Regions from separate parts of the Actinomadura citrea genome, predicted to be linked through region 2. Evidence: predicted binding sites of a transcription regulator. Region 2 holds the regulator's gene; the other holds the start of a gene.

Region 1 (9,289 bases), 1.5 Mb from region 2:
TTCGGCGCGTCTCAGGGCTTGGCCAGGTATCCGCCGATGAACAGCACACCTTCGGCGATGACCCAGACGAAGGCCGCGACGGTGAGGGTCACGTCCAGCCGAGAGGGTCTGCGCCGGACACCGGGCATCGACCACGCGGTCACGGCGACGGCCGCGGCGATGACGGCGACGGGTGCCGAGACCCGTACGGCGTCCTCGAATCCGGCCCCGCATGCCGGGTCCCGGCCCTCGTCCTCACCGCAGAAGGCGGCGTCGCCCCACCCACCGAGGGCTGAGAAGACCCAGAGGACGGCCAGCGCGCAGTTCGCGATCGTCGGAATCGCCGGCGAGATCCACCAGCCGTTCGGGCGCCCGGACATGGCCTGCACGACCGGAACGTACCTCGCCTCGCGGGAGCCGGGAACCCCTCCATCGGGCGACCGCAGGCCCGGTCAGGTGATCTCTTTGGCCTCGTGCAGGTTCATGTCCATGACGATGGCCGTCATGACCGCCATCGTCCGCAGCGGTTCCCGGACGGGGTCGGAGATCTCCACCGCGTACCGGTCGGCCGTCGTGAGCAGGTGGGTGGCGAGGCCCGCCCACTTCTTGCGGACGTGCGCCACCTTTCCGCCGTCGGCGTCCTTCACCTCGAAGTTGTTGCGCGGCACGTCCACGTCGACCGTGCCGATGAGCGTCCCGCCGTCGTCGTAAATGACGTAGCGGCGGCCGACCCTTTCGGTCACGAAGGAGCCGACGCGCTCCCCGTCCGGCCGGAGGATCTCGGTGTACTCCCGGCCGCTCTGCTTGTCCACGACGTACAGGGGGTCACCGTCGGGCGTCGTCAGCAGGACGGCACGGGCGTCGAGGTTCGACTTGCCGGGGAACAGGCCGCGCATGACCGCGTTCTCGCCCTGGTCGTCGGTCGGCGCCGCGATGGCGACGACGGCCCCGCCATCGTCCAGAACCTTGTACCGCGACTTGGCGAACGGTCCCCTGCGAGGTTGTTCGACCCTGAGCACCGGGGAGCTGAACACTTCGCTCACGTGTTCTCCTGCCTCGTCGGCCGCGTCCGCGGCCGCCTCACTGTTCACCTTGCCGGCGCCCGCACCTCGGCGGCACGCCCTCCAACCGGCGATCCTGCCAAGCGCCGGGCCCGCAGGGGAAGGACTTTGCACCCCCGTCTGCGCCCGCCGGAGCCGCCGCGCCCGCGCCCGGCTCACTGACCTGCGGCGGCGCGGACCGAGGTGGCCGCGAGAAACATTCTTCTTTCGGCCCGGCGGTTCCCGGACATCCTCACGGACATCTCCGCCGGCGTCGGTACCGGCCCCGGGGCGCGCCTCCCCGCCCGGACCGGGTCCCGCGGACAGGGAAAGGGGCGGTCCCCGAAGGAACCGCCCCTTTCACCTGCACTCGGAAGTGCGAACCGCGGACCTGCTCAGAAGTCCATACCGCCGGCGTCGGGCATGCCGCCCGCCGGGGCCGGGTTCTTCTCGGGCTTCTCGGCGATGACGGCCTCGGTGGTCAGGAACAGCGCGGCGATCGACGAGGCGTTCTGCAGCGCGGACCGGGTCACCTTGGCCGGGTCGAGGATGCCCGACTCGAACATGTTGACGTACTCGCCGGTGGCGGCGTTCAGGCCCTCGCCCGGGGTCAGGTTCCGGACCCGCTCCACCACGACGCCGCCCTCAAGGCCGGCGTTGACGGCGATCTGCTTCAGCGGCTCCTCGAGAGCGCGCTTGACGATGTTCGCACCGGTGGCCTCGTCGCCCGGCAGCTCCAGCTTGTCGAACGCCTTGGTGCCAGCCTGCAGCAGCGCCACGCCACCGCCGGGGACGATGCCCTCCTCGACCGCGGCCTTCGCGTTGCGGACGGCGTCCTCGATGCGGTGCTTGCGCTCCTTGAGCTCGACCTCCGTCGCGGCGCCGGCCTTGATGACAGCGACACCGCCCGCGAGCTTGGCCAGGCGCTCCTGGAGCTTCTCGCGGTCGTAGTCGGAGTCGGTGTTGTCGATCTCGGTGCGGATCTGGTTGACCCGTCCCGCGATCTCGTTGGCGTCACCGGCGCCGTCCACGATGGTGGTCTCGTCCTTGGTGATGACGACCTTGCGGGCGCGGCCCAGCATCTCGGTCGTGGTGTTCTCCAGCTTGAGACCCACGTCCTCGCTGATGACCTGGCCGCCGGTCAGCGTGGCGATGTCGCCCAGCATGGCCTTGCGGCGGTCGCCGAAGCCCGGAGCCTTCACGGCCACGGACTTGAAGATGCCGCGGATCTTGTTGACGACCAGGGTGGCCAGGGCCTCGCCCTCGACGTCCTCCGCGATGATCAGCAGCGGCTTGCCGGACTGCATGACGCCCTCAAGGACGGGCAGCAGGTCCTTGTTCGCCGACGCCTTGCCCTGAACGATCAGGATGTACGGGTCCTCGAGGACCGCTTCCATGCGCTCGGGGTCGGTCACGAAGTAGTGCGAGATGTAGCCCTTGTCGAAGCGCATCCCCTCGGTCAGCTCGAGCTCCAGACCGAAGGTCTGGCTCTCCTCGACCGTGATGACGCCTTCCTTGCCGACCTTGTCCATCGCCTCGGCGATCATCTCGCCGATCTGCGGGTCACCCGCGGAGATGGACGCCGTGGAGGCGATCTGCTCCTTGGTCTCCACGTCCTTGGCGAGCTTGGACAGCTCCTCGCTCACCCGCTCGACGGCGGCCTCGATGCCGCGCTTCAGCGACATCGGGTTCGCACCGGCGGCCACGTTGCGCAGACCCTCGCGCACCAGCGCCTGGGCCAGCACGGTGGCGGTGGTGGTGCCGTCACCCGCGACGTCGTCGGTCTTCTTGGCTACTTCCTTGACGAGCTCCGCGCCGATCTTCTCCCACGGGTCCTCGAGCTCGATCTCCTTGGCGATCGACACACCGTCGTTGGTGATCGTGGGAGCGCCCCACTTCTTCTCCAGCACGACGTTGCGGCCCTTGGGACCAAGGGTCACCTTCACGGCGTCGGCGAGCTGGTTCATGCCGCGCTCGAGACCGCGGCGGGCCTCCTCGTCGAACGCGATCATCTTTGCAGCCATAGGCTCCAGTCCTCCCGGAACAAGGTGGCTTAGACGGATCGAGCCGACGCCCGCGACGGACGGCCCCGCCGACGACTTCCATTCCGTCGCCGGCCTGAGGCCTCATCGCCCCGACCCATGACTGTGTGAAGTTGTCACTCTCCACAGCAGAGTGCCAATGTTTGTTTAGCACTCTACCCCGTCGAGTGCAAGCGCCACACATCCCCGTCCGCCCACGTCCTCACACCGGCCCTGCCCGCCCTGACCAGGGGCGGGACGTCCAGGAGCGCGCTTCGGGAGGGGCCGCTCACCCCGTCGCGCGTGGCACAGGTCGGCTGGAAGTTCCGCCGATGGCGTAGCAGGCCGGGCGGTCGCCGGGACGTGTTCGCGGGCTCGCCGCCCGCCCGGCCCCCCGGCCGACGACTGGCGGGTGGTCGCACGCGGCCGGCCAGCGGGCGGCGGATACCGAGATCTCACCTCCCGGTGAGGACCGGGAGCACGGCGGCCGACAGTCTCGCCTGCCATTGCACTGGCGGGAAGTCCGTGTCGCCGCTTTCGCGGAGCCTTATTCGTCGCTGGCCGACGGCGTTTGCGACGGCGTTTGCGACGGCCCGATGCACCGGGGTCACCACGGCCTGCTTGGCCGCTTTTGTGGAGTATGGCGAACGGTGAGGATGTTCTTTCGTTCCCCGGGCAAGGGACCGCCGCAAACGGGTCCGGACATTGGGCGGCCGCTCCGGCGTCGATGCGTGACCGGGCCGGAGCGGCCGTGGTGCTTCGAGGCTCTGTCAGGAGCCGCGATTCACCGCTTGTTCGACTCCTGCTCGGGGCCCGCGACCGCGTTGATCACGGTGTTGTGCTTCCCGCCGTGGAGCTTGGTGGTGATGGGGCCGGTGATCGTCGCGCTGTTGCCGGCGTAGACGTTCGAGCGGGGCGATCCGCTGAGGTTCGTGAAGATTGCGTCGCCCGGGCCCTTCTCGCTGTTGACGACGGGGCCGTTCTGGCCGACGTTCGCCTTCTTGACAGCGTGGATGTGCACCGGCTTGGGGTGGCCCCCCGTGGTGGCCAGCCGCTGCCCGGCCTGCGGGGCGTTGGCGTCGGCCTGCTGCTGCGGGGCGTTCGGCTGAGCGTCCTGCTGAGGAGCGGCCTGCTCGGCACCCTGCTCCGGCGCGGCCTGCTGAGCGTCCTGCTGAGGAGCAGCCTGCGCCGCCTCCTGCTGCGGGGCGTTCAGCTGGGCCTCCTGCTGAGGAGCGGCCTGCTGCTCCGGGGCGGCCTGCTGCTCCGGTGCCGCCTGCTGCTCCGGTGCCGCCTGCTGCTCCGGTGCCGCCTGCTGCTCCGGTGCCGCCTGCTGCTCCGGTGCCGCCTGCTGAGCGTCCTGCTGAGGAGCAGCCTGCGCCGCCTCCTGCTGCGGGGCGTTCAGCTGGGCCTCCTGCTGAGGAGCGGCCTGCTGCTCCGGCGCGGCCTGCTGAGCGTCCTGCTGAGGAGCGGCCTGCTGGGCGCCCTGCTCCGGGGCGGCCTGCAGGGACTCCTGCTGAGGAGCGGCCTGCTGCTCCGCGGCCTGGTGCTCGGCGGCCTTGGCGAGGGCGACCTTGGTGGCCTCCTGCTCGGAGCCCTCGACGCCGGTGACGGCCGTGTTGTGCTTCCCGCCGTGGAGTTTCGTGGTGATGTCACCGGTCTTCACCGGCTTGTTCCCGATCACCGGTGCGGCCTTGGGCGACTTGGTGATGTCGGTGTAGATCAGGTCGCCCGGACCCTTCTCACTGATGTACGAGGGGCCGTTGTGCCCCACGTACGCCTTCTCCACCTGGTAGAAGTTGATGTCGGCCATGGCCGAGGGAGCCGCGAGGACGGCCGCCCCCATCGTTATCCCGGTCACGGCCATCGTGCGCAAAATGCGCTTCATGCCTTTCCTCACTCTCGTATGCCGATCGGCGCCTCCAGGTGCGCCACTCCGGGATCAATCTTCCAGGCTGCGGCCAGCAAAAAACCCAAGTGACGGAGTAGTGGTGATCAAGATCAGAGCCGCATAACGGGCGCTCGCTAAAGCTTTTTCCATGCGCGTTTGGACGGACGGGACGAACAGTCACACAATCCGGCATTCACTGGGGCAATCGGTTTCCGAAGAAGAGGGAATAGCCCAAATGTGCAAGGAAAAGCCCCGGCACGGTGGACGTGCCGGGGCTTTAGGGGACGAGACGGACGTCAGCCGCCCGCCACCGCGGGGATGATGGAGATCTGGGCGCCCTCGGGCGTCGGGGTGTCGAGGCCCTCGGCGAAGCGGACGTCCTCGTCACCGACGTAGACGTTCACGAACCGGCGGATCTTGCCCGCGTCGTCCAGGATGCGGGCGGAGATGCCGGAGTAGCTGGCCTCGAGGTCGGCGACGACCGCGCGCAGGGTCGTGCCCTCGGCCTTCACCTCGGACTCGCCACCGGTGTAGGTCCGCAGGATCGTCGGGATACGGACGGACACGCTGCTCATGCTGCTCCTTCGTTCTCAGGCGAGGCCCGCGGCGCGGAACGCCTCCAGGGTCGGGGCGATGTTCGCCGACGGCGCGACGACCGGGGCGACGGCGTCCAGGGTCTTCAGGCCGTCCCCGGAATTGATGATCACGGTCTCGGCGCCCGGGTCCAGGGCCCCGGCCTGGACGAGCTTGCGGAGGGTCGCGACGGTGACGCCGCCGGCCGTCTCGCCGAAGATGCCCTCCGTGCGGGCCAGGAGCCGGATGCCCTCGACGACCTGCTCGTCGGTCACGTCCTCGACGGCCCCGCCGGTGCGGCGGGCGACGTCCAGGACGTAGGGGCCGTCGGCGGGGTTGCCGATGGCGAGGGACTTGGCGATCGTGTCGGGCTTCACCGGTCGGACGGCGTCGTGACCCGCCTTGAACGCGGCGGCGACCGGGCCGCACCCGGCGGCCTGGGCGCCGAAGACGCGGTACGGCTTGTCCTCGACCAGGCCCAGCTTGATCAGCTCCTGGAACGCCTTGTCGATCTTGGTGAGCTGGGAGCCGGACGCGACCGGCACGACGATCTGATCCGGCAGCCGCCAGCCGAGCTGCTCGGCGATCTCGTAGCCGAGCGTCTTGGAGCCCTCGGCGTAGTAGGGGCGGACGTTGACGTTGACGAACGCCCAGTCGTCCTGCTCACCGGCGATCTCGGACGCGAGCCGGTTGACGTCGTCGTAGTTGCCGTCGACCGTCACGAACGTCCCGCCGTACACGGCCGTCGTGATGATCTTCTGGGACTCCAGGTTCGACGGGACGAACACCGCGCTGCGGATCCCGGCGCGGGCCGCCGCGGCGGCGACGGCGTTGGCGAGGTTCCCGGTGGACGGACAGGCCAGCACCTTGAACCCCAGCTCACGGGCGGCGGCGAGCGCCACGGCGACGACGCGGTCCTTGAACGAGTGGGTCGGGTTCCCGCTGTCGTCCTTCACCCACAGGCTCTGCAGGCCGAGGCTCTCCGCGAGGTTGTCGGCGCGGACGAGACGGGTCAGGCCCGGCTCGGTGTTCGGGGTGTCGGCGACGTTGCCCGGGACGGGCAGCAGCCCGCGGTACCGCCAGATGTTGCGCGGCCCGGACTCGATGGCCTCCCGGGTGACGCCGCCGAAGTCGTAGGCGATCTCCAGGGGGCCGAAACATTCCTCACACGCGTAAAAGGGCCCGAGGTCGCGGGACGTGCCGCATTCGCGGCAGACGAGAGCGGTAGCCGGTCCGAGGTCTGTGGCAGGCGTGAGTGCCATGAGGGCGAGGCCTTTCTCCCCATCTTCCCTGCGCCACCTTGGTCGCAGGCCGGAGTTGGCACCATCTCCCGGCAGGCCTCGCAGGATCGCGACGCGCCACAGCCGGGTGGTTGCCGGGGCTTCGCAGGGCCGGTCCCTCCACCCCTCTGGATGAGCGGTATTAAGTTGTGCGGGGGCTGAGCTGGAAGACCGGCCCGTCGGCCACTGTGCTCCCTGCACCCCTCTGGATGAGCGGTATCAAGTTGTCGATCACGAGCGCTTTGAGCTCGTATGCGTGACTTTACATGAACTGACCGGATGCCAGACAGGCGGGTCCAGCGATTGAGACGTTACCCGGCGGAGGTCTTGATCACGCGCTGGGTCGGATCGAGGAACACGTGCCGGACGGTCGGGACGCGCTCCCGGAGCCGCCGGTCGATCTCGCCGGCGACGTCCTCGGCCTCGTCGGCGCTGATGTCGTCGGAGAAGTGCACCTTCGCGGCGACGAGGAGCTGCTCGGGGCCGAAGTGCATGGTGAGCAGTTCGTCCACGCCGGTCACGCCGGGGGCGCCGAGGATCTCGGCGCGGATCTCGCGCTGCTCGGCGGGGTCGGCCGCCCGGCCGATGAGCAGGCCCATGCTCTCCCGGCCGATCGAGAAGGCGAGGACGACCAGGAGGACCCCGATGAGGACGGACGCGAGCCCGTCCCAGAACTCCGAGCCGGTGATCTGGCGCATCGCGAGCCCGCCGGCGGCGAGGGCGAGGCCGATCATCGCGGCGGTGTCCTCGAACAGCGCGGTCTTGAACGTCACGTCGGGCGACTTGCGGACGTGCTCGACGAGGTCGCGGTCGTTCTCGCGCGTCTCCTTCTTGGCCTGGTAGAAGGCGCGGAGCCAGGACGCCCCCTCCAGCACCGCGCCGAGGCCGAGGACGGCGTAGGCGAGCCACACCGTCGTCCCGCCGCCGCCGTGGCCGGTCATGGTCAGGATGCCTTCGAAGATCGAGAACCCGGCGCCGGCCACGAAGATGCCGAACGCGGCGAGCAGCGACCACACGTACCGCTCGTTGCCGTATCCGAAGGGGTGGCGCCGGTCGGGGGGCCGCTCGCTGCGCCGGAGCGAGGTGTAGAGAAAGCCCTGGTTCAGGGTGTCGGCCACCGAGTGCGCGCTCTCCGCGAGCATGGCGCTGGACCCGGCCAGCAGGCCGGCGAACAGCTTCGTGATCGCGAGGATGAGGTTCGCTGCACCGGCGACGAGCACCGTCTTCGTCGTCTCGGACTTGCTCATGGCCGCCGGATACCCCCTGGGTGGATGACTAATCGGACGGAACGGCCAGAAGCGCGGGCGATGACGGCCACCTCGCGGGTCACTTTGATGCGCCTCGGCCGCAACTGAGACCCTTCCCGTATGAGCCAAGTGCTGGTGGCCTCGAACCGGGGGCCCGTGTCGTTCTCGCTGTCGGACGACGGCGGGCTCACCATGCGGCGCGGGGGCGGCGGACTCGTGTCGGGCCTCGCCGCCGTCACGGGCGCCCCCCGCGACCCGGGCCCGCCGCGCCCGGCCGGGACGGAGCGGGAGCCGTCCGCCGGCGGCGCGGACGTTCTCTGGGTGTGCGCGAGCCTCGGCGAAGCCGACCGCACGGCCGCGCGCCGCTCCCCGGACGGACGCCTCGACCTCGCCGGATACGAGACCGGCGGTGCCGCGGTGCGGATGCTCGACATCCCGGAGGCCACGTTCGACCGCGCCTACAACGGCGTCGCCAACTCGACGCTGTGGTTCGTCCACCACCTGTTGTACGACACACCGCGCAACCCGCATTTCGACGCCCGCGCCCGGCGCGACTGGCAGTCCTACGAGGCGTACAACGCGGCCTTCGCGGACGCCCTCGCACGGGACGCCGCCGAGGGCGCGAAGGCGGCGATCCAGGACTACCACCTGTCGCTGGCTCCCCGGATGCTGCGCGACCGGCGCCCCGACCTGAAGATCGTGCACTTCTCGCACACGCCCTGGGCGCCGCCGGAGTACTTCGGCCTGCTCCCGGACGACATCGGCGCGCAGATCCTTCTCGGCATCCTCGGCGCCGACCACGCCGGCTTCCTCACCGAGCGGTGGGCGTCGGCCTTCCTCGACTGCTGCGAGCTGCTGCCGGGTGCCCGCGTCGACCACGTGGCCCGCACCGTCTCCTGCTCGGGCCACACCACGCGCGTGGGCGTGCACGGTCTCGGTGTGGACGGGACGGCGCTGCGCCAGCGCGCCGCCGAGCAGGACGTCGTCGAACGGGCCCGCGCGCTGCGCGAACAGGTGGGCGACCGCCGGCTCATCGTGCGGATCGACCGGACGGAGCTGTCCAAGAACATCGTGCGCGGCCTCGCCGCGTACCGGGAGCTGCTCGTCAACCATCCCGAATGGCGCGGCCGCGTCGTGCACCTGGCGTTCGCGTACCCGTCCCGCTACGACCTGCCCGAGTACCGGGAGTACACCGCGGCCGTCCGGCGCATGGCCGAGCAGATCTCCGACGAGTTCGGCACGGCCGACTGGGAGCCGCTGA
Region 2 (9,289 bases):
AATGGACGGCGGGGGGCCGGCAAAGGCGGCGGATAGGTGACCGAGGCAAACCAGGACATGCCCTTTCGTAAACCGAACGACGAGGGTGCGCGTCCAACTGACGTGACCGAGACCCTCGTGGCCAGGGGCACGGCGGGCGCGGTGGCCGCCGCCTGGGACGCCGATCAGGCGGTGACCGCCCTCTACAGCGCCAACTACCGTTCGCTGGTGCGCCTGGCGGCGATGCTGGTCCGGGACGCGGGGACGGCCGAGGAGGTCGTGCAGGACGCGTTCGTCGCGATGCACGGCGGCTGGCGCCGGCTGCGCGATCCGGACAAGGCCCTGTCGTACCTGCGCCAGTCGGTGGTCAACCGGTCGCGATCGGTGCTCCGGCACCGCGCCGTCGTCGAGAAGTACGCCCCCAAGGGCCTGCCCGACGCGCCGAGCGCGGAGGCCGGGGCCATCGGAGAGCTGGAGCGCTCGGCGGTGATCGACGCGCTGTCCCGGCTCCCCGCCCGCCAGCGGGAGGCGCTCGTCCTTCGCTACTACGCCGATCTGTCCGAAGCGGAGATCGCCAGCGCGATGGGCATCTCCCGCGGCGCCGTGAAGAGTCATACGGCGCGCGGCATGACCGCGCTACGCAACGTCCTGGAGCAGTTCTCATGACCACCGACCCCCACGACGAGCACGGCGAGATCCTCCGCCGCGCCCTGCACGCGGAGGCGGACTCGGTCAACCCCGCGGGCGACGGCCTGGAACGCATCCGGGCCCGTGTCGCCGACGGCCGGCGCCACCGGTTCGGACGTTTCGGCCCCGCGCACTTCGGGTTCGACCGGTTCACCGTGAACTGGGCGCGCCCCCTCCTCGCCGTGGCCGCGGCCGTGCTGATCGCCGCGCTGGGCGTGACGGCGCCGCAGACGATCGACCTGATCCAGCAGTCGGTCGGCAGCAACAGCCAGTCCGGCGACGGGGACGACGACGTCGCCGGGGACCGCACCGGCCCGGGGATCGATCCCGAGTTCCCCGTCCCGTCGTCGCCGGGCGGCAGCGCGTCCGGCGAGCCGAGCACCTCGGAGACGCCGAGCAGCAGTTCCTCGCCGGGCCTGTCGTCGTGCCGCATCCCCTCGCCGGGGGCCTCGGCCGGCTCGACCGCCACGCCGACCCCGGCGACCACGCCCTGCCCGAGCGAGACCCCGACGCAGGCGCCGCCCACCACGCCGGCTCCGCCCACCTCCACGACGCCCGAGCCGCCGAGCAAGCCGACCGAGCAGCCGACGCCGTCCGAGACGAGCGAGCCCGCGAAGACCACCGAGCAGGGCGCCGCCACCACGCCGTGACCGCGCCGGCCGGTGCTACCAGCGGCCGGTGGCGGCCAGCAGCACGCTGGCCGCCGCGACGCCCGCCGTCGAGGTGCGCAGGACGGTCGGGCCGAGCCGCGCGGGGCGCCCGCCCGCGGCGGCGAAGCGTTCCAGCTCGTCCTCGCTGATCCCGCCCTCGGGGCCGACCACGAGGACGATGTCGCCCCGCGCGGGCGGCCGCACGGCGCTCAGCGGCGCCTCCGCCTCCTCGTGCAGGACCAGGGCCAGGGACGCGCCGGCGATCCGCCCGGCGACGTCCTCGGTGGACTCCAGCTCCGCCACCGCGGGCAGGCGGCTGCGCCGCGCCTGTTTGCCTGCCTCGCGGGCGGTCGCGCGCCAGCGCCCGAGGGCCTTGTCGCGGCGCTCCGGGCGCCAGCGTGTGACGCAGCGGGACGCCGACCACGGGACGATCTCGTCCACGCCGACCTCGGTCATGGTCTCGACCGCGAGCTCGCCCCTGTCGCCCTTCGGTAGGGCCTGGACGACGACGAGGCGGGGCGCGGGCGGGGGCTCCCGGTGCCGGGCCAGCACGTCCAGCGTGAGGGACGCCCGGTCGGCCGCGGTGACGACGCACTCGGCCAGCAGGCCCTCGCCGTCGGTGAGGTCGACCCGCTCCCCCTGCCGCAGCCGCCGCACGGCCGCCGCGTGCCGGCCCTCGGGCCCGTCCAGCAGGACGCGGTCGCGCTCCAGCGCGTCCGTCCCGGCGAGAAAGACCGGCGGGCTCACCCGGGCCGTCCGGGGGAGGCGGAACCCGGGCCGACGTCGCTCATCGCTGCCACCATGCTCCTCAATCGCCGCGGCGGCCCTCCTGGTAGGCCGCCGCCACCGCGCTTCAGTGCTGGTTGAAGACGTCCTTGAGGCGGGAGAACACGCCGCGCTGCCCGGGGGCGAACCTGCCGGGCGGGCGCTCCTCGCCGCGCAGGACCGCGAGCTGCCGCAGCAGCTCCTCCTGCTCCTCGTCGAGCCTGTTCGGCGTCTCCACGTTGACGTGGATCATCAGGTCGCCGCGGCCGCTCTCGTTGAGGTGCCGGACGCCCCGGTTGTAGAGCGTGATGACCTGCCCCGACTGCGTGCCCGGCTTGATGTCGACGCTCTCGGCGGCGTCCAGCGTCTCGATGGTGACGCTGGTCCCGAGCGCGGCCGCCGTCATCGGGATCTCGACCGTGCAGTGCAGGTCGTCGCCCTCCCGCTCGAAGATCGGGTGCGGCTTCTCCACGATCTCCAGGAACAGGTCGCCGGGCGGTCCGCCGCCCGGGCCGACCTCGCCCTCGCCGGCGAGCTGGATGTGGATGCCGTTCTCCACGCCGGCCGGGATCTTGACCTTGACGGTGCGCCGGGTGCGGACCCGGCCGTCTCCGGAGCACTCGGTGCACGGGTTGCGGATCACCGAGCCGAAGCCGCCGCACGCCGGGCACGGCCGGGCCGTCATGACCTGGCCGAGGAACGAGCGCTGGACCTGCTGCACCTCGCCGCGGCCGTGGCACGTCTCACACGTGTCCGGGTGGGTGCCGGGCGCGCAGCCCGACCCCTCGCAGGTCGTGCAGGCGACCGCCGTGTCGATGGACAGCTCACGGGTGGTGCCGAACGCGGTCTCGGCGAGGTCGAGCTCGACCCGCAGCGTCGCGTTGCGCCCGCGCCGGGCGCGCGACCGCGGGCCCCGCGAGGTCGCGGTGCCGAAGAAGGCGTCCATGATGTCGCTGAACGGGAAACCGGCGCCGCCGAACCCGCCGGCGCCCGCCCCGCCCGCGGACGCGAAGGGGTCCGCGCCGAGGTCGTACATCTCGCGCTTCTTGGGGTCGGAGAGCACCTCGTAGGCCTGGGTGATCTCCTTGAACCGCTCCTGGGTCTCCGGATCCGGGTTGACGTCCGGGTGGAGTTCCCGCGCGAGCCGGCGGTAGGCCTTCTTGACCTCGTCGGCGCTGGCGTCCCGCCGGACGCCCAGGGTCGCGTAGTAGTCGTTCGCCACTTACGACCCCGCCAGGATCTGTCCCACGTAGCGTGCCACTGCCCGTACCGCTCCCATCGTGCTGGGGTAATCCATGCGTGTCGGCCCGAGCACTCCCAGCCGGGCCAGAGTGAGGTCGCCCACCCCGTAGTCGGCGGCGACGACCGAGGTCGACTTGAGCCCCAGGTCGGGGTTCTCGGTGCCGATCCGCACCGTAACTGTAGAGGAGTCGCCGGTCTCGCCGAGCAGCCGCATGAGGACCACCTGCTCCTCCAGCGCCACCAGCACCTCCCGCAGGCTGGGCGAGAAGTCCACGGCGGCGAGGTTGGCCGCCCCGGCGAAGACGATCTTCTCCTCGTGCTTCTCGACGAGCGTTTCCAGCAGCACCGACAGGACCGCCGCCGCGACCGGCCGCTCGTCCGGGCCCACCCTGTCGGGCAGGTCCGCCACGGCCGCCGGGACCTCGCCGAGACCGAGCCCGTCCAGGCACGTGTTGAGCAACGCCCGCAGGTGCCCGATCGATTCCTCGGAGATCTGCCCGGTCTCGATGACGCGCTGCTCCACCCGCCCGGTGTTGGTGATCAGGACGAGCAGCAGCCGCCCCTCCGCCACCGGGACCAGTTCCACGTGCCGCACCGCCGAGCGGGTCAGCGACGGGTACTGCACCACCGCGACCTGCCGGGTCAGCTGCGCGAGCAGCCGCACCGTCCGGCCGACGACGTCGTCGAGGTCGTAGGCCCCGGACAGGAACGTCTCGATGGCGCGGCGCTCGGCGACCGACAACGGCTTGATCGTGGACAGCCGGTCGACGAACAGCCGGTAGCCCTTGTCGGTGGGGACGCGCCCGGCGCTGGTGTGGGGCTGGGCGATGTAGCCCTGCTCCTCCAGCACCGCCATGTCGTTGCGGATGGTCGCGGGCGAGACTCCGAGGTTGTGCCGGTCGGCCAGCGCCTTGGAGCCCACCGGCTCGTTGGTGGAGACGTAGTCCTCGACGATGGCGCGCAGGACCGCGAGTTTCCGGTCGTCCAGCACGATGTCACCTCCTTCGTCCGGCCGGTCCGCTACTGGCACTCCATGCTTTCGAGTGCCAAGTCTACGGCCCGGAAGGCTCGGCTGGAGCGCCCCCGCACTCTCCGCACGGCTGCGTGATCCTATCCGGCCGGGGAACCGGCGCCACGCCGAGGAACGCGGGGCGGCGCCGCGCGGGCGCCCCGCCCGGTTAATGTGCGGATCTGTGCGGAGTAAGAACTACGGAAACGACGTGCTGGGCGGCGACTGGCGCAGGCCCCGCAAAGGACAGATCCCCGAGGTCCCCGCCGAGCCGGGCCTGGTCGCCGAGGATCCCGACAGCGGCTTCTGCGGCGCCGTGGTCGGCTGCGACAAGTTCGGCGTCACGCTGGAGGACCGGTTCGGCAAGCGCCGGGTGTTCCCGCTGACCAAGTCCGGATTCCTCATCGACGGCAAGCCGGTCACCCTCGTCCGGCCGACCGCCGCGCCCGCGGGCCCGGCGCGGTCCGCCTCGGGCTCGATCGCCGTCCGTGGCCTGCGGGCGCAGGTCGCCAAGGAGAGCCGCATCTACGTGGAGGGGCTCCACGACGCCGAGCTGGTCGAGAAGATCTGGGGCCACGACCTGCGCGTCGAGGGCGTCGTCGTCGAGTACCTCGAAGGCGTGGACGACCTGCCCGCCATCGTCGAGGAGTTCGCCCCCGAGGAGCAACGGCGCCTCGGCGTCCTGGTCGACCATCTCGTGGAGGGGTCCAAGGAGTCGAGGATCGCCGCCCAGGTCACCTCGCCGTACGTCCTCGTCGCCGGCCACCCCTTCATCGACATCTGGGAGGCCGTCAGGCCGGCGGCCGTCGGCATCCGCGCCTGGCCCCGCATCCCCCGCGGCATCCCGTGGAAGGAGGGCGTGATCGCCGAACTCGGCTGGGGCGACGACACGGGCCCCGCCTGGAAACGCATCCTCGGCTCGGTGAACGCCTACACCGACCTGGAACCCGCCCTCCTCGGCCGCGTAGAAGAACTCATCGACTTCGTGACCGTGCCTTCCCAGGGGTAGCGCCCCCTGGAACCCCCCGTCACGAGCCGGGCGGCCTCCAGGCGCCCAGAGCGCCTTCCAGCCACCCGACCCGAGGCGACGGTTCAGGCTTCCCTCTCTGCCGGGGGGCGGGGTCGCTGGTCAGGTCAGGGCTCGGACTACGGCGTCGGCCAGGAGGCGGCCCTTGAGGGTGAGGACGGCTCGGCCCTGCTCGTAGGGGGCGGGCTCGATCAGGCCGTCGCGCACCGCTCTGCGGGCGGCCTCGTCGTCCAGGAGGTGGGCGGGGCAGCCCTGGGCGAGGCGCAGTTCGAGCATGACGCGTTCGATGTGCCGGTCCTCGTCGGTGAGGATCTCCCGGGCGTGGGCGGGGGTGGTGCCCTCGGCGAGACGGGCGGCGTAGGCGGCCGGGTGCTTGACGTTCCACCAGCGGGTTCCGCCCACGTGGCTGTGGGCGCCCGGGCCGACGCCCCACCAGTCGGCGCCCGTCCAGTAGAGCATGTTGTGCCGGCAGGCGGCGCGCGGGTCGGCGGCCCAGTTGGAGATCTCGTACCAGTGCAGGCCGTGGCCGCTGAGCAGCTCCTCGGCGATCAGGTAGCGGTCGGCCATGGCGTCGTCGTCGGGGGCGGTCAGTTCGCCCCGCCTCACTTGCGCCGCCAGCCTGGTGCCCTCCTCGACGATGAGCGCGTAGGCGGACACGTGGTCGGGCTCTGCCGCCAGGGCCGCTTCCAGGGAGCCTCTCCAGTCGTCGTCGGTCTCCCCTGGCGTTCCGTAGATGAGGTCGAGGTTGATGTGCTCGAAGCCCGCCTTGCGCGTCCACTCGACGACCTGCGGGACGCGTCCGGGCGTGTGCGCGCGTTCCAGGACGGCCAGGACGTGCTCGCGGGCGCTCTGCATGCCGTAGGAGACGCGCGTGAACCCGGCCTCGCGGAGCTTGCCTATGGACGCCTCGTCCACCGACTCGGGGTTGGCCTCGGTGGTGACCTCCGCGCCCGGGGCCAGCCCGAACTCGACGTCGATCGCGGACAGGACCCGGCCCAGGTCGTCCGGCGGGAGGAGGGTCGGTGTGCCGCCGCCCACGAAAACCGTCTTCACGGGCAGATCCACGTCCCCGAGCACTCGCCGGGCCATGCGGACCTCGCGGATCGCGGTGTCGGCGTAGGAGTCGCGGCTCGCCCCCGGACCCAGCTCCGTCGCCGTGTAGGTGTTGAAGTCGCAGTACCCGCACCGGGTCACGCAGAAGGGCACGTGCACGTAGAACGCGAACGGGCGCTTTCCGAGCCCGTGCAGGGCACTGCCGGGCAGCGCACCGTCGGCCGGTACGGGGTCGCCATCAGGAAGGGTCGAGGGCACCTTCCAAGTCTGCCCCGCTCCGCCGCCTGCTTCGACCGGGCCGGTCAGGCGTCCCCGAGCTTGTCGCGGAGCCAGTCGGGGATGTGCTCGGCCGAGCGGGGGAAGCGGTCGAGGTCCTGGACGTAGGCGGACGAGGCCAGCGGCGGGGTGAAGTCGGGCTCGCCGTCGTAGTCGAACTCGGCGCTGAAGTGGCCGGAGCGCTCGACCTGGAGGCGCGCGGTGAACCAGGCGCCCTTGTCGGACCGGTACATGACGCGGCGCAGCTCGTCCATCTTCCCGACGGCCTGGCCCGGGGGCAGGGCCGTGCGGCGCCCGCCGTCGGGGCCCTCGACCTCGAAGGAGGCGCTGTCGATGCCGACCGTCGCGCGGAACTCGAAGTCGAGCCGCTGCCAGCCCGCGGGGGCGGCCGAACGCAGCGCGCGCACGGCGCCGTTCACCGTCTCCCGTTCCTTCTCGGAACGCAGAACCTGCTCGGGGTGGGTCACGCTGCCTCCGCGAGGTCGGCCGGTTCGGTAGATCAAAGGCACCGTACCCGTCCGACCGTACCGGCATCGGCGCCCGCGCCGGGCAGCCGCCGCCGTGTCGCGGCCGACCGGCGCGACTTCGGCCGCCGACCGCCTGAGGAGCCGCAACGAATACGGATAAGGTCGTCCGGATGCGAAATGTGGGTGCGACCGGCCGGGGACGAGTGCCCGCCCGGGTGCTGCTGCGCGGCGAGCCGGACGGCTGGCACTGGGTGCTGGTGGACGACGCGGGCGCCGAGCGGCGCTCGGACTTCACCGGCGCGGGGACGCGCTGGTCCGCGGGCGGCCGGTCCGACCCCGAGCCGGCGTGGTGGCGCCGCAGGCTCGCCGAGACGGCCGACGGGCTGCGGGAGGCGGTCGCCGAGCGGCTGACCGACGCGACGTTCCGCGAGTTCGGCACCGAGGCCGCGATCACCTGGTTCGCGGTCGCGGAGCCCGTCGAGTGGGAGGGCATCGTCACCCTCCGGGAGGCCGACCCGGCGCGGTTCCCCGGCCGGGTGCCGCCGTTCGTGGTCACGCTGGAGCCGGGGCGCGGGGCGCTGCTGCCGGACGCGAGCCTGCTGTTCTCCACCCGCGCCGCGGACGCCTGGACGACCCTCGCCGCGGTCGCGGAGCGCTGCGGCACCCTCCCGCCGAAGTCGTCGTTCCTGTGCGGGTGGGCCGGGCACCGCAGCGTCCGGGTGGGGCGCGGGTCGCTGGCGCTGTCGACCGGCCGGGGCGAGGACGGCGTCGAGCGGCTCGCGCAGATCTGCGGGACGCGGGCGCCCGGCTGGAGCGGCAACCCCGAGATGCGGTTCCGGCTCGACGGCGTCGACCTGCTCGACGAGCCCGCCGGCGACGTCGTCGCGCTGCTGCGGGAACTCGACCACGAGATCGTCAGGCGCGGCCGCTCCGTCCGGCTGGCGGCCTCCGGGCTCACCCTCCACGCGCCCGACGGGGCGGACGAGGCGGAGCGGTTCACCGGTGTGTCCCTGGGGGTGCCGGCGGCGCTGTCGCCGCTGTGGGCCGGTTCCTGAACCCTGACGCACACGGAGCCGACACCCACGGGGGACCGCGCCGTCACCGGAACGCAACCGCGGCCGCCTAGGTTCCCCGATCATGAGAAGCCGCGCGCGCCATGCCGTGCTCGCCGTGACCGGTGCAGTCCTCGCCGGCGCTCCCCTCGCCCTCACCGCCTCCCCCGCCCACGCCGCCTCCCCCGTCCGCTCCGCCGGGTCTCCCGGCACGATCAACGTCCACCGCGGCGGCCCCGCCCGGTCGCTGCCGTTCACCGCCCGCCGGGACGGGGAGGCGGTGATCTCCTTCACCGCGTCCGCCCCGGGCGTCTCCTGGGTCCGCGGGGGCGCCGAGTCGGCCGTCGTGTCGATCGCCGTCGACGGGCGCCATGTGACCGACCTCGTCGTCCCCTCCTCCGACCCGATCCCCCGCAGCCTCGGGCTCGGGCGCGTCGGGAAGGGACGCCACAAGGTGACGCTGCGGTTCGCCGAGGGCAGCGCGCCCGCCGCAAGCCGCGTCACGCTCCGGCGCCCCGCGGTCCGCATTCCGGAGGCGGACGCGCTCGCCCTGCGCCACGCGCCCGTCGTCGTCGGGCGGACGGGCTGGCCGTTCGGCGACCCCTACCAGAACGCGACCACCGACACCCCCCTGGTCGCCTGGCACGAGACCCGCCCCGCCGCCACACCCGGACACAAGATCATCGAGTACTCGGTGGTGTGGAGCAACGAGGACGGCGGCACCGACACGCCCGCGCTGATGGCCCGCTGGGGCCGGACGACCGACATCGAGTGGATCTACCGGGTCGAGGTCGACGCGTCCGGCAGGCGCGTGGACGGCACCGCCGTCTACCAGGCCCCGATGCACCTGACCCTGAAGTTCACGGGCCGCTACGAGGGCGACCACCCCCTGCTGCAGACCTGCACGCAGAACAACAACATGTGCGACGTGATCTCGCCGGACCCGCCGCTGCGCTTCCTGCTGGACGCCGCCGGGACGCGCCCGGACGGCCGGGCCCGCGAGGTCGTCATGGACCGCGAGCCGTGGACCTACCGGATCGCGGCGCAGGAGATGGTCCGCGAAAGGAAGATCGAGAACCCGT

The links. Region 2 encodes HrcA, which represses chaperone genes, less so after heat shock. Its sites were predicted from a motif close to TTGGCACTCTCNNNNNGAGAGTGCCAA; they were not measured.
Region 1: groL (chaperonin GroEL) is a predicted target of HrcA. The motif match lies at 3,175-3,201, and genes of this name have one in related genera.

Annotation. Positions count from the first base shown of each region.
Region 1 covers NZ_JACCBT010000001.1:1,311,147-1,320,435, reverse strand. Annotated here, with positions in the region: gene BJ999_RS06505 (hypothetical protein) at 12-368, opposite strand; gene BJ999_RS06500 (phospholipid scramblase-related protein) at 432-1,022, opposite strand; gene groL (chaperonin GroEL) at 1,415-3,043, opposite strand; gene BJ999_RS06490 (hypothetical protein) at 3,825-4,925, opposite strand; gene BJ999_RS06485 (MoaD/ThiS family protein) at 5,225-5,503, opposite strand; gene thrC (threonine synthase) at 5,519-6,763, opposite strand; SAM riboswitch class I at 6,780-6,920, opposite strand; gene BJ999_RS06475 (cation diffusion facilitator family transporter) at 7,093-8,028, opposite strand; gene BJ999_RS06470 (alpha,alpha-trehalose-phosphate synthase (UDP-forming)) at 8,149-9,289, shown strand, end outside.
Region 2 covers NZ_JACCBT010000001.1:2,793,205-2,802,493, reverse strand. Annotated here, with positions in the region: gene BJ999_RS13205 (SigE family RNA polymerase sigma factor) at 58-645, shown strand; gene BJ999_RS13200 (hypothetical protein) at 642-1,316, shown strand; gene BJ999_RS13195 (16S rRNA (uracil(1498)-N(3))-methyltransferase) at 1,332-2,063, opposite strand; gene dnaJ (molecular chaperone DnaJ) at 2,170-3,303, opposite strand; gene hrcA (heat-inducible transcriptional repressor HrcA) at 3,304-4,314, opposite strand; gene BJ999_RS13180 (DUF3097 domain-containing protein) at 4,517-5,341, shown strand; gene hemW (radical SAM family heme chaperone HemW) at 5,462-6,670, opposite strand; gene BJ999_RS13170 (antitoxin YezG family protein) at 6,715-7,155, opposite strand; gene BJ999_RS13165 (hypothetical protein) at 7,326-8,210, shown strand; gene BJ999_RS13160 (hypothetical protein) at 8,293-9,289, shown strand, end outside.